Linked DNA regions of Nitrosospira lacus. The protein of the gene in region 1 interacts with the protein of each later gene in a pairwise test. Links are inferred from orthologs where the notes say so. Each region holds a gene or a part of one and is shown on either strand. Other genes may lie near its edges.

Evidence for each region. Proteins that work in one complex are often made in the same cells at the same time.
Region 2: the proteins of dnaX (region 1) and dnaQ interact in binary tests that used the Escherichia coli proteins (3 or more experiments, as listed by UniProt). The link is inferred for Nitrosospira lacus from one-to-one orthologs.
Region 3: the proteins of dnaX (region 1) and dnaE interact in binary tests that used the Escherichia coli proteins (3 or more experiments, as listed by UniProt). The link is inferred for Nitrosospira lacus from one-to-one orthologs.

What each region holds. Positions count from the first base shown.
Region 1 is NZ_CP021106.3:2,629,737-2,634,084, forward strand. The notes cover bases 1-2,848. They hold dnaX (DNA polymerase III subunit gamma/tau), read right to left. Parts: upstream 2,335-2,848; coding sequence 667-2,334; downstream 1-666. Other genes in these bases: recR (recombination mediator RecR), read right to left, coding at 1-243; EBAPG3_RS11980 (YbaB/EbfC family nucleoid-associated protein), read right to left, coding at 328-651; EBAPG3_RS15515 (hypothetical protein), read right to left, coding at 2,761-2,848; EBAPG3_RS11995 (ADP-ribosylglycohydrolase family protein), read right to left, coding at 2,846-2,848. Outside these bases: more of EBAPG3_RS15515, read right to left, coding at 2,849-2,898; more of EBAPG3_RS11995, read right to left, coding at 2,849-3,817; EBAPG3_RS12000 (cupin domain-containing protein), read left to right, coding at 4,137-4,280. UniProt on the Escherichia coli protein: Part of the beta sliding clamp loading complex, which hydrolyzes ATP to load the beta clamp onto primed DNA to form the DNA replication pre-initiation complex.
Region 2 is NZ_CP021106.3:2,425,836-2,429,567, reverse strand. Bases 1-2,983 are described here. They hold dnaQ (DNA polymerase III subunit epsilon), read left to right. Parts: upstream 1-1,120; coding sequence 1,121-1,846; downstream 1,847-2,983. Other genes in these bases: EBAPG3_RS11000 (TolC family protein), read left to right, coding at 2,176-2,983; rnhA (ribonuclease HI), read left to right, coding at 551-1,024; EBAPG3_RS11015 (class I SAM-dependent methyltransferase), read left to right, coding at 1-554. In the rest of the region: more of EBAPG3_RS11000, read left to right, coding at 2,984-3,492; EBAPG3_RS10995 (efflux RND transporter periplasmic adaptor subunit), read left to right, coding at 3,563-3,732. UniProt on the Escherichia coli protein: DNA polymerase III is a complex, multichain enzyme responsible for most of the replicative synthesis in bacteria. The epsilon subunit contain the editing function and is a proofreading 3'-5' exonuclease.
Region 3 is NZ_CP021106.3:611,628-616,486, reverse strand. Bases 1-4,110 are described here. They hold dnaE (DNA polymerase III subunit alpha), read left to right. Parts: upstream 1-355; coding sequence 356-3,910; downstream 3,911-4,110. Other genes in these bases: EBAPG3_RS02815 (YheT family hydrolase), read left to right, coding at 1-188. Also shown: EBAPG3_RS02805 (YggS family pyridoxal phosphate-dependent enzyme), read left to right, coding at 4,343-4,859. UniProt on the Escherichia coli protein: DNA polymerase III is a complex, multichain enzyme responsible for most of the replicative synthesis in bacteria. This DNA polymerase also exhibits 3' to 5' exonuclease activity. The alpha chain is the DNA polymerase catalytic subunit.

The DNA.
Region 1 (4,348 bases):
CAATGTCGCATCGCGCCGCTCGGAACGGCACAACTCGCACACGATTTCTTCAGTGAAGTTGTTGCATTTCTCGCAGTGCCTGATATGTTCCAGTGCATAGGCAAGCGACTTGGCAAGCCGCTCTGCGCCGGCATGATCCCGCTGCAGGAGATGATAAGCCATGCGTTGCGCCGACCTGGGTCCCACTCCGGGCAGGCAGCGCAACGATTCGATCAGGTCTTCGAGACTGGTTGGCGTTTTCATTGTAAATAAAGCCCGAGAAGGAGCATTGCACGAAGCGGCACACGCATTCCAATATCCGGTCCATTAGATCCCATCTTCGACAAATTAAAACGGCAATTTCATCCCGGGCGGTAGCGCCATTCCGGAAGTCAAGCCAGCCATTTTTTCCTGCGTGGTGACTTCCACCCGCCGCACCGCATCGTTTACCGCGGCGGCGATCAGGTCTTCGAGCATGTCCTTATCGTCACCAATCAGGCTGTCGTCGATAGCCACGCGCTTGACATCATAGCGACAAGTCATCACCACCTTGACCATGCCGGCGCCGGACTGGCCTTCGACTTCGATCGAGGCCAATTTCTCCTGCATATTTTTCATGTTCTCCTGCATTTGCTGAGCCTGCTTCATAAAATTGCCCAAGCCACCTTTCATCATTTTCCACCTCCACTATTGAATGGGTTTGATCGAGGAAACGATCAGTTCCGCGTCGAAATTCTCCACCAGCTCTCGTACGAACGGGTCTGTTTCGATGGCCGTGATAGCCTGCGACTGCTTCTGCTGTTTTTCCTGGTTTTCCAGCTCCGCGGGATTCATGCCCGTCACGATCCCGACAGAGAACTTTAATCGGACCGGCTTACCGAGATACTCGCTCAGCGCGGCGCTCATTTTCTCCTGATGTCTTTTTTCCAGCAGGTGCTTGTGCTTTTCCGGTACGCAAAATTCGATTTCGTTCGGGGAAGCCTTCTTCACCTCACAATATTGAGCCAGCATCTTTGGCATTCCGTTCAACTTGAGCTGGTTTGCCATCGTTGTCCAGTCGCTGCCAAATATACTCACGGTGGGTGCAGGTCCAACCGTTGCTGTTTCGGCTGATTTCGCTTCTTTTACCGTTTCTGCTATGTTGAATGCTTCTGTCGTTTTTCTTGTTTCTGTCGTTTCCGCGGTTCCGGGTATTTCCACAAGCCTTGGGATTGAAGGCGAAGGCCGCTTTATCTCTTTATCATGCTTCGGTCCTGTAGCCCTGGGCATGTCCTCCGGCATGAACGCCAGCAACCGCATCAGCGTCATGGTGAAACCCGCATACTCATCCGGCGCCTGGGACAGATCGGAGCGGCCATGTATGACAATCTGATAAAACAGCTGAATATCTTCCGGTGTGAACGTCTTCGCCAACGCGAAAATTTCCTCGCGCTCGGGGGTCTCCTCAGCAATAGCCGACGGTACGACTTGCGCCAGCGCAAGACGATGCAGTAACGTTGCCAGATCCTGCAAAGCCGCATTGAACGACAAGCTACGGGTTTCCATCGCGTCAGCCACCGCAAGCATCCGGGCACCATCATTTTGCGACACGGCATCCAGCAAGTCATAAAGATAACCCTGATCGATGGCCCCCAGCATGTCCCGCACCCCGGCTTCTTCGATCGTCCCCTTACCGAAGGCAATCGCCTGATCCAGAATACTCAAGGCATCGCGCATGCTGCCCTGCGCCGCCCGCGCCAGCAGCTGTAATGATGTGGCGTCGCAGCTTATCTTTTCCTGTTCAAGCACATGCTTGAGGTGGGCGACAATCAGCGGTAACGGGATCTGCTTCAGGTTGAATTGCAGGCAGCGAGACAAAACGGTAACGGGAATCTTTTGCGGATCGGTCGTGGCAAGAACAAATTTGACATGTTCTGGTGGCTCTTCCAGCGTTTTCAGCATGGCATTGAAAGCCGATTTGGAGAGCATGTGGACTTCATCGATGATGTAAATCTTGTAACGGGCGCTGGTGGGAGCATAAAGGGCGTTTTCCAGCAGCTCACGCATCTTGTCCACCTGTGTATTGGAGGCGGCATCCATCTCGATCAAGTCGACAAAGCGTCCGCTATCAATTTCCGTGCAGGTGGAACAAATGCCGCAAGGTGTGGGCGTAATCCCGGTCTGGCAATTGAGCGCCTTGGCCAGAATACGTGCGATAGTGGTTTTGCCGATGCCGCGCGTGCCGGTAAACAGGTAGGCATGGTGCAGTCTTTTTTGCTCAAGTGCGTTGGTAAGCGCCCTGACCACGTGCTCCTGTCCAGTCAGCTCGGAAAAACTCCTGGGACGCCATTTGCGGGCAAGGACTTGAGTTGGCACGATAGCGGAAAAGTGATAACCGAGAGGAGATAGAAAAGATTATTGTAGACTGGCCGGAAACTCGCATTCGTTCCGCAGACGACCCAAGGATAGGCCGGAACCGGCATTGCAAACGCCGGTTCCGGCCTGCTGCCTATCCAAATAAAAAGGGTGGCGAGCCTGACCCCCGGCACTTGCAGAAAATAGCTGTGGCTGCTTCCTTCCGGACCTGACCAGGTTCACTACTATGCAATGCGGGGAGGCCCGCCATAAAAAGTGAAAATAGTTTCAACCAGCAACTCGCAATAGAGTTACTATTTATAATAATCAATTAATTATACTTGATAAAATCCAGGCTTGCGGCAGGGAATTACGCTGCCCATCAATTGTGTCATTGTGCACGGAGTCGACGCCTGCGTCTACTGCCATACCCGCAAGAATAGATGATTAGGGCTGAGTCCCGATTTTTCGGGCAAGCGCCAGCAATTCCCTTCCATTTTCAAGTCCATCAAGGAAACGTTCGGGAATTCCCTCAAGCCCTACCTGTGCGCCAACCAGGGCGCCAGTCAGCATCGCACGCGACATGTTCTGCCCCCCCCCCGTTTACGGCATGCAGCACCGCGGATTCGAAGTCATCCGCAAAACGCGCCGCAAGATAGTATGCGGCGGGAAGTTGATGATAGATGGCACACGGCATACCGTAAACGATGGATACTTTGCAGGCCGGTTCAATTCGGATATCCGGATCAATCGCCGCGAGGGCAACATAATGCGGTGTTAACAGCGCGTCGGGAGAGGAAAAGCGCCCGGCTCGTGGCGGATCGGGCTCGCCGGGACGGGGTGGAGCAAGATTGCTTTTTGTCACGGAATGAAATGGCAACTCGCCATTTTGAACAAGCTGCATGAGCTTGTCCGAAATCACCGGCGTCAGTTTCTCTCCGGCAATCAAGCGGGACAGAATTACGTTGTAGGCCGTCGTCATGGCGACGATGGCCTCATCGCCTTGCGTAAGAAGGCAATTGGCGGAAACCGTCTCGGCAACTTTTCGCGGGTGGTTCGCATAATGCGCAGCAAGCACAATGGCGCGTTCAGCCGCTTCCGTGGTATCCGCATGCCCTCCGGTTTCACGCCATGTCTTTCCTTGCTCCACGCGCCTGCGATATGCCTCCCGTATCGATTGGCTGGTATATCCGCCTGGGCCGTATACCGGCGTGCCATTCAGCAAGGGAAACAATTCTTCATCGAGCCTGCGGGTAAAGTCCTCCTCACGATACTCCCCATGCTCCGCCACTGACCTGAGGAGCATGACGAAGATCAAGCCTGTCTGGGAAAGTTGTCCGGCAGTCATACCGCCGTGGTAACGATCCAGTTTCGGAGTCGTATAACCGTTCACCCAGGGACCATAATCCTTGCGCATCTCGGCAAGGTCATAATACCAGTGGCATCCCAAACCGAGGGCATCACCGACCAGCGCACCCATGATGGCACCGGAAACTCGGTCCATTTTTATCCCTTCAATAACGTTAAACCAAGCAAAAATTCGTCTAATAATCTATCGAGAAGATTATTGCGATTCAATAAGCTGTTGAACAGGGATGAATCATATCACAAGCTCAGATATGCAGTGGTTTGCCTCTAATTCTACGACTCAGGGCATAAATAAAGGTGGAAGAACAAAATTTTTGATGTTTTTTTGCGATTTCTGACCAACAGTGTCTATCACCAGATCTCCATATTCTGCACCGTCATTCGTTTATGTAATTCTGGGTGCGCCCTCATAAGCCCACTGGAGGGAGGCAACGAAACGGGGAGATCGGGAATTTGTGTCGCTTCACATGGATTTCGCCGATTTATCGGGCGATCATCACGGCGTCAGCGCAAATAACAGTAAGACTCAGCCCGCACGCCTGCTGGCCGTCTTTGTCGTCGATACCGACGAAAAAAACCTCGTCACGAACGACAAATAATAAAAGAACGGATTCCATGCATCCAGCCTAAAGAATAAGGCTAGATTGCGGGAGGGAATAAAGGGGTC
Region 2 (3,732 bases), 200 kb from region 1 along the record:
ATCAGATTCTGCGCGAGGTGCAACGGGTGCTTATGCCCGAGGGTCACGTAATTGTCTGTGGTTTCAATCCTCGCAGTCTTTGGGGGATGCGTGGCTTTTTCGGATCGATGAGGGAGCATTTTCCCTGGCATGGGAATTTGATGCCGAAGCTAAAAGACTCGCTGGTTGAGAAGCATTTTCCCTGGCATGGCAAGTTCATCGCACTGCCAAGACTCAAGGATTGGCTGACGTTACTGGATCTCGAAATCACCAACGACCGCTTATGTTGCTATGTGCCCCCATTCAGTCAGGAAAAGTGGCTGAAGCGATTCAGTTTCATGGAGACCGCGGGTGACCGCTGGTGGCCGTTTTCCGGCGGTATCTACTTTCTGACGGCGGTCAAGCGTGTGCATGGTATGCGCGTGATCAAGCCCGAGTGGAAAGAGGTGCGTGCCGCAAGGAGAGGTATGGCTCCGGTTGCGCAAAAACTCGGCGGCAACGCTTCCGGACAAGAGCCGCGCCTGGCCGCGCGCAACGGGACCATAGTGAAGACGCCCGCGCAAGGCGGAGAGTGAAAGCGGAGCGTGGAGGGGTGGTGGAAATCTTTACCGACGGCGCTTGCAAGGGCAATCCGGGTATTGGCGGGTGGGGGGCGCTGCTGCAATACAACGGGCACAAGCGGGAGCTGTACGGCGGCGAAAAGCTGACGACGAATAACCGCATGGAGCTGCTTGCGGTTATTCGTGCGCTGGAAGCCCTGACGCAGCCATGCGAAGTGCGGCTCCACACCGATTCCCAGTATGTGCAAAAGGGCATCAGCGAATGGATTCACTCCTGGAAAAAGCGCGATTGGCGCACCGCTGACAAAAAACCGGTAAAAAATGATGATCTATGGAAGGAGCTTGATGAGCTGACGCAGCGTCATCGAATCGAGTGGCTATGGGTGCGCGGTCACTCCGGACACAAAGGCAACGAACAGGCGGACATACTTGCCAATCGCGGGGTGCAGTCGGTGCTGGAAAGGCCGGCATCGGCGAGGGAATGACTCGGAGAATTGGCAGGAATTATATAAAAATGAGGCAGACGGATTTTATCGGAAGAAGTACGTATTAACATGAATTTTGAATAGGAATATAAAGCTGTGCGCCAGATTTTTATCGATACCGAAACCACTGGTCTGGAACCCCGGCTCGGCCACCGCATCATCGAAATCGCAGCGGTGGAAATGCTAAGCCGGCGATTGACCGGCCGCAGATTTCACCGGTACCTGAATCCTGACCGGGAGATCGATGAGGGAGCATTGCAGGTTCACGGCCTGACCGTGGAGTTTCTTCAGGACAAGCCGAAGTTTCGTGATGTCATCCCCGAGTTACTCGAATTTCTGGAGGGGGCTGAACTCATCATGCACAACGCTTCATTTGATGTTGCGTTCCTCGATCACGAATTCGGCTTGGCCGAGTTGCAGCCATTGAGCGAATATTGCCATTCAGTGACCGATACCTTGAAAATGGCCAAAGAGCTGCACCCCGGAAAGCGAAACAATCTGGATGTGTTATGCGAGCGCTACGCGGTGGATAACTCCCGGCGTACACTGCATGGCGCTTTGCTGGATGCGGAATTATTGGCGGAAGTCTATCTCGCCATGACGCGGGGGCAGGATAGTCTGCTCATGGAACTGGAGGCACCATCCGCGCTCGAGATCGCCGCCAATCTGCGGGATTTGCAACTGACGGTGCTGACCGCCAGCGGGGAGGAATTGGAAGCTCACGCACAACAGCTTGAATTGATTGAGCACGAAAGCAAGGGTAAGTGTTTATGGAAACGGTTGGAATCCGACGCCAATAGGGATCAGCTAGTCACGCAATAGCGGTGGAGGCTCCCAGAAAGATGGCAGGTTCGGAGCGAGGGGTTGGGTGACCGATTGCGAGATTGAAAGCTGGCGGCAGTACCATAATAAAATTTGTCCCCACTTTGCATCGTCGTGGGCAACATCGGCGAATTCGCTCATCAGGCAAGGAAAAATACCTTGTATGACAATAAAATTTCCACCTCTGACTGACCGTCGGCTGCCCTCTCTCTGCAACCCAGACATTCGCACTCTGCCTGTCATCCGGATGCCGGCAGTCCACAGCCTCACTCAAGTGGGTATCGGTCATGGCAATTCACGGACACTGCTGATGTGTCGAGTTTGCTAAAGTGTTGTCAAGCCTGCGAATTCTGGCATGCATACTGCTGGTTTCATGGGCGGTAACGCTGCGGGCAGAAGCTGTACCCACGGATCAACTCGTTATTACCGAACAGCAAGCCATCGCGCTATTTTATCAGCGCAATCTCGGTTTGATTGCGGCACGTCTCAATATCGATAGTGCCGAGGCGGAGCAGATTATTGCCGCCGCGATTCCTAACCCGGTATTCAGTCTCACCACTTCAGAATTGGCCCCGAAGGCATTTGCCCCGGAGAGTCGTAACTTGGCGGTGCCGGCGATAATCCCGCAGATTGAACAGCTCATCGTGACTGCCGGGAAACGCCGTTTAAGGATAGAAAGCAGCGAACTCGCCACCGAAGCAGTCAATTTTGACGTGCAGGATGTCGCACGCGTGCTCACCAACGCCGTGCGGCGCAGTTACTACAGTCTTTTGCTGGCGCAAAAGACACTTAAAGTGGCGAGCGATAACTTCGAGCGTTACAGGGAAATCCTGCGGGTCAATGAAGTCAGGCTCAGGGTAGGGGATGTCGCAACAGTCGATTTTATTCGCATCGAAGTGGAAAGCCTCAAGGTTCAGGGTGATCAGGATCAGGCCCGGGCGGCATTAAATCAGGCGCGAGCCGATCTGCTGCTGCTGCTGGGCTGGCCTGAAAACAGCATAGAGATCACCGCAGTGGAAACCTGGCCCGAAGCGGCTCCCGAGATTGCGCTGGCCAGGCAAGACCAGCTGGTTGATCGCGCGCTGGAACGCCGGCCGGATATGCGCGCGGCAAGGGTGCGCATCGCACAAGCCAAGAAGATGCTGACTCTGGCGCAGCGGCAGATCATCCCCGATGTGACCATAACCGCTTTTTATGATCAGGATCAGGGAAACCAGTTCCCGCGCACGGGCGGCGTCGGTATCCGTCTACCCATTCCCGTGTTTTATCAACAAAAAGGTGAAATTTCCAAAGCTCGTGTGGGTGTAACCAACTCTGAACTGGCGCTGGCGCAGGCTGAGCAGGACATCCGGGCGGAGGTGATGAAAGCCTCGGCATCGTGGCAGAGCGCCGACGCGATAGCAAGGCGCTTCGAGACATCGGTGGTCAAGCGCATTGAGACCTTACGTAAAGCGCAGGAAATCGCTTATCAAAAAGGAGCGGTAGGCGTGCTGGATTTGATCGACGCACAGCGCAGCTATAGGGCAATAATGCTGGATTATTACACCGCCCTGGCAAATCGCAGCAAAGCCTGGGCAGATCTGTTAATGGCATATGGAGAGGAAACCAAAGGTTCCTCCCGGGGTCTGGCGGGCAGCGATGGTTAAGTTGCCTGGTGGTTTCTTGCTGTGGACTCCTGGTCCAAATAAGCGAATGAATCCAGCCCAGGTAAAGCTTATGGGCACGAGATTTTGCGCTGCCACGCATCTCGCCATCGGACTGTTGAGTTTGTCGCTGGTCGCCTGTCAGCGGCAAAGTCATGAGCAACCATTGCCAGCCGCCAATCACCCCAGGGACGAGATCATTCTCAGCCCGGATTCACCCAAGCGCGACTTCATAAAAGAAAC
Region 3 (4,859 bases), 2.0 Mb from region 1 along the record:
TCTCATCCGCGGTCACGCTGGAATTTCCCGAAGAGGGGGGGCACGCCGGATTTCTGAATTCGCCTTTTCCGGGCAGATTGACATGGCTCCCCGAGAGAATTATCAGTTTCTTCGCGGAGCAAGAATCCGAGATTTACCGCAATTCCCAGATGAATTTAACTGAGCTGGGAGCCCCGTCGCCCGGATGATTATAAATTCGGATTAGATATCCCCTCGGGTTTGAGGATGGGGCAATTGGTGTAAAATCGAATCCGATTTTCAATATTGCCTGAGGGTCCAGCCGGGAGTCGAGTCCCATGAGAGTGGGTACCATGGCCAGCACCCATGCCAAACATCAAGTCAGGATCACGGCAACATGTCTACATCCCCCACCTTTGTCCACCTGCGCATGCACAGCGAGTATTCCATCGTGGATGGCATTGTGCGTATCGACGACGCGGTGGCAAAAGCGGCGTCCGACGGTATGCCGGCATTGTCGCTTACGGATCTTTCCAACTTGTTCGGCATGGTGAAGTTTTATCAGGAGGCGCGAGCCAAAGGCATAAAACCGATCATCGGCTGCGATGTCTGGATAAGCAACGAAGATGACCGGAACAAACCCGCGCGTATTTTATTGTTGTGCCAGTCCAACTCGGGCTATCTCTTATTGTGCCAGCTGCTGTCCCGCGCCTATCGCGAAAACCAGCGCCAGGGACGGGCAGAAATCAGAAAATCCTGGCTTGCCGAGAGCCAAACGGGGACGGCGGGACTGATTGCCCTGTCCGGGGCAGACCTTGGCGATATTGGCCTGATGTTGATGCAGAATAATTTGATTCAGGCGGAAATGCTCGCGCGAGGGTGGGCGGATTTGTTCCCAAACCGTTTTTACATCGAGGTACAGCGGGTAGGGCACCCCAATACCGAGACGCTCGTGCAGAACTCACTGGCGCTGGCATCCGCATTGCATCTGCCGGTAGTGGCAACCCAATCGGTACAGTTTCTAAATCCCGACGATTACAAGGCGCATGAAGCGAGGGTGTGCATCGCCGAAGGTTACGTGCTGGGTGACCGCCGCCGCCCAAAGCATTGCACTGAAGAGCAGTATTTCAAGACCCAGGCGGAAATGGCGGCATTGTTCGCTGACATACCGGCGGCACTCGCCAACACCGTGGAACTCGCCAAGCGCTGTAATCTCGCCCTGGAGTTGGGAGTCAATCGCCTCCCATTATTTCCGACGCCCAACAACCAGAGCCTGGAGCTGTATTTGCGCGCCCAAGCGGAAACCGGCCTCGAAGAGCGCATGCAAGCTCTTTATCCCGATAGAACTGAGCGCAATGCGCAAATGCCCAAATATCGCGCGCGGCTGGATTTCGAGGCATCCACCATCGTGCAGATGGGGTTCGCGGGCTACTTCCTGATCGTTGCCGATTTCATCAACTGGGCCAAGCACAATGGTGTGCCTGTCGGCCCTGGCCGAGGCTCCGGTGCGGGTTCGCTGGTCGCTTATTCCCTTGGCATTACCGACCTCGATCCGCTTCGTTACGATTTACTGTTTGAACGCTTCCTTAATCCGGAACGTGTTTCCATGCCTGATTTTGACATCGATTTCTGTCAGGATGGGCGCGAACATGTCATAGATTATGTCAAACAGAAGTATGGCGCCGAGAGTGTTTCGCAGATTGCCACATTTGGCACCATGGCGGCAAAAGCGGTAGTGCGCGATGTCGGGCGGGTGCTGGATCTGCCTTATAACTTCGTCGATCAGTTGGCGAAGCTGGTACCGTTTGATCTTGGCATGACGTTGAAAAAGGCGCGTGCGGAAGAGCCACAACTGAACCAACGCGCGCAGGCAGAAGAAGAGGTGCGTAATCTGCTGGAACTGGCCGAACGCCTCGAAGGGCTTACACGCAATGTAGGCATGCATGCCGGGGGCGTCCTGATCGCATCGGGAAAGATTACTGATTTTTGCCCCGTTTACTGCACAGACTCGGGTAATTCGGTAATAAGCCAGCTGGACAAAGATGATGTTGAGAAAATCGGCCTGGTGAAGTTCGACTTCCTCGGGTTGCGGACGTTGACTATCCTCGACTGGACCGTCAGATACATCAGGCAGGGAAATGCGCCCCCCGGCGTACAGGGGTCCGGGCGCACCGTACCGAGTGCCGATGGGAACATTGCTGAAACCGGAATTGGAAGCATGCAATCCTTTTCCCTGGAGAACCTCCCTCTGGATGATCCGGCCACCTACGCGCTGTTGCGGCAGGGAAACGCCGTAGGGGTATTCCAGTTCGAATCGCGCGGCATGAAAGATCTGTTGCAGAAAGCAAAGCCCGACTGTTTTGAGGACATCATCGCGCTGGTGGCGCTGTACCGTCCGGGACCGATGGCCCTGATTCCCGAATTTACCGAGCGCAAGCATGGCAAGCGCGTGGAGTATCTCGATCCGCGTTTGCAACCCATACTTGAGCCCACATATGGCGTGATGATTTACCAGGAACAGGTCATGCAAATCGCGCAGGTGATAGGCGGCTACAGTCTAGGGAGTGCCGATCTGCTGCGGCGGGCAATGGGTAAGAAAAAAGTCGAAGAAATGGCCATGCAGCGCGATATTTTCGTTGCCGGCGCCACCAGGAATGGTTTGACAGAGCGCGATGCGACCGAACTGTTCAGCCTGATGGAAAAATTTGCGGGCTATGGTTTCAACAAGTCGCATGCGGCGGCTTATGCCTTGATTGCATTTCAGACCGCCTACCTCAAGGCACATTATCCCGCTGAATTCCTGGCCGCCACACTGTCCGCCGATATGGACGATACGGACAAGGTGCATGCTTTTTTTGAGGATGGCATTGCCAATGGGCTCACCATCCTGCCCCCCGACATCAATCTTTCCGGTCACCGTTTCATTCCTGTGGAGGAAAAAACCATACGATATGGTCTGGGAGCGGTAAAAGGGACGGGCGAATCGGCAATCGCTGCAATTATCAAGGCGCGCGATCAGGGTGGGACCTACACTGATTTGTTCGATTTTTGCCAGCGGGTGGACAAGCGCATTGTCAACCGCCGCGTGGTGGAATCACTCATCCGCGCTGGCGCATTTGATTCTGTCAATAGCCATCGGGCGGGCTTGCTGGCATCGGTCGGCATTGCCCTCGAATCGGCCGAACAGGCCGGCCGTGCGGTCAACCAGGTGAGTTTATTTGGTGAGGGTGACGATTCGATGGAACAGCAGAGTTTGATCAATGTGCCGCAGTGGGTGGAGAAGGATAAGCTGAAGAATGAAAAAATGGCGCTGGGATTCTATTTGAGCGGCCACCCATTCAATGCCTGTGCGGAAGAACTGAAAGACTTTGTACGCACGCGGCTGAATCGGTTGAATCCCCAGCGAGAACCGCAACTTCTGGCAGGAATCGTCTATGCCGTACGCACTCAAATGACCCGGCGTGGCAAGATGGGGGTGATCGTATTGGATGACGCCAGTGCGCGGGTGGAGATAGTTGTGTACAACGAGTTATTCGAGTCTGCCCGTAGTTGGCTGAAAGAAGATCAACTGCTTTTGGTAGAAGCCAGGGTGAACAGTAAAAGGGGTGACGACGGGAATGGCGATGAACTGCGTATTTCCGCCGATCAGCTCTATAATCTGGACAGTGCCCGCTCGCGCTACGCAAAATGCATGAAGCTCCACTGCAATGGCCTGTCGAACGCGGCCAAGCTAAAGGAATTACTTGCACCCTATCGTATCAACGCTAATACCGTCAACGCCGGCAATAGTCAACATGGCGATGGGTACTGTCCGGTATCGGTGATTTATCGCAATAAGGATGCGGTTTGCGAACTGAAACTGGGAGATGCCTGGCGCGTAAGCCTGCAGGACAATTTGCTGCAATCCTTGTCAGCGCATTTCAAGGCGGAAAATGTCAAGGTGATTTACTGACGGAAGGTACCGGTGCCTTTATCCGAGCATCCTTGTTTGGGCGCCTTATTCTTGACCGAATAGTTCAGGAGTTCTACTATGCTTCCGCTCACTCGATATTTTTGCATTCTCGTAGAGAACATTGCTGGGCTACGGACCAATTAAAGATCCGCCTACGAGCCCCGGTTTGGGGCTTATGTAGAATGGATAAGACGTAACATAACCCATCAAACCCGGACATACATAATACGATACACATCCAACCATGACCCACGACAAGCACCGGGCTCTATTTCCTCGCGGACCGGGGCTATTCCTCATGCTGGACTGGACCAAAAGCACTGAGTTGAGAGCGACGGCGGGTTGTAAGGAACAAGACTTGCCAAATGACAGGCTGCGCTTTGCTTCCCTCATCCCACTGAAATGACATGGAAACATCATAAAAGGTAAAAAATGGAACCCAATACCACAACTATTGCCTCGGGCTTGCAGAAGGTAAAAGCCCGCATAAGCGAGATCGCGGACAAAGCGGGCCGGCAACCCGAAGCCATTACGCTTTTAGCTGCAAGCAAAACCAATCCTGTCGAGTGCCTGCGTGAAGCCTTTGTCGCCGGACAGACGATTTTCGGAGAAAATTATCTTCAGGAGGCGCTGGGGAAGATTCCGGCGCTCGCAGATCTGCCCATCGAGTGGCATTTTATCGGCCCCATACAGAGCAATAAAACAAAACGCATCGCAGAAAATTTTGCCTGGGTACATAGCATAGACCGGAAAAAAATTGCCGGCCGTTTATCGAAGGATAGACCCGAATCATTGCCTCCCCTTCAGGTATGCGTGCAGGTAAACGTGAGCGGAGAGGACAGCAAGAGCGGTGTGGCGCCCGATGAGGCCGCCGATCTGGCGGCGTATATCGTGGAGCTGCCCCGCCTGAAGCTACGGGGAGTCATGGCCATTCCCGAGCTTACCCAAG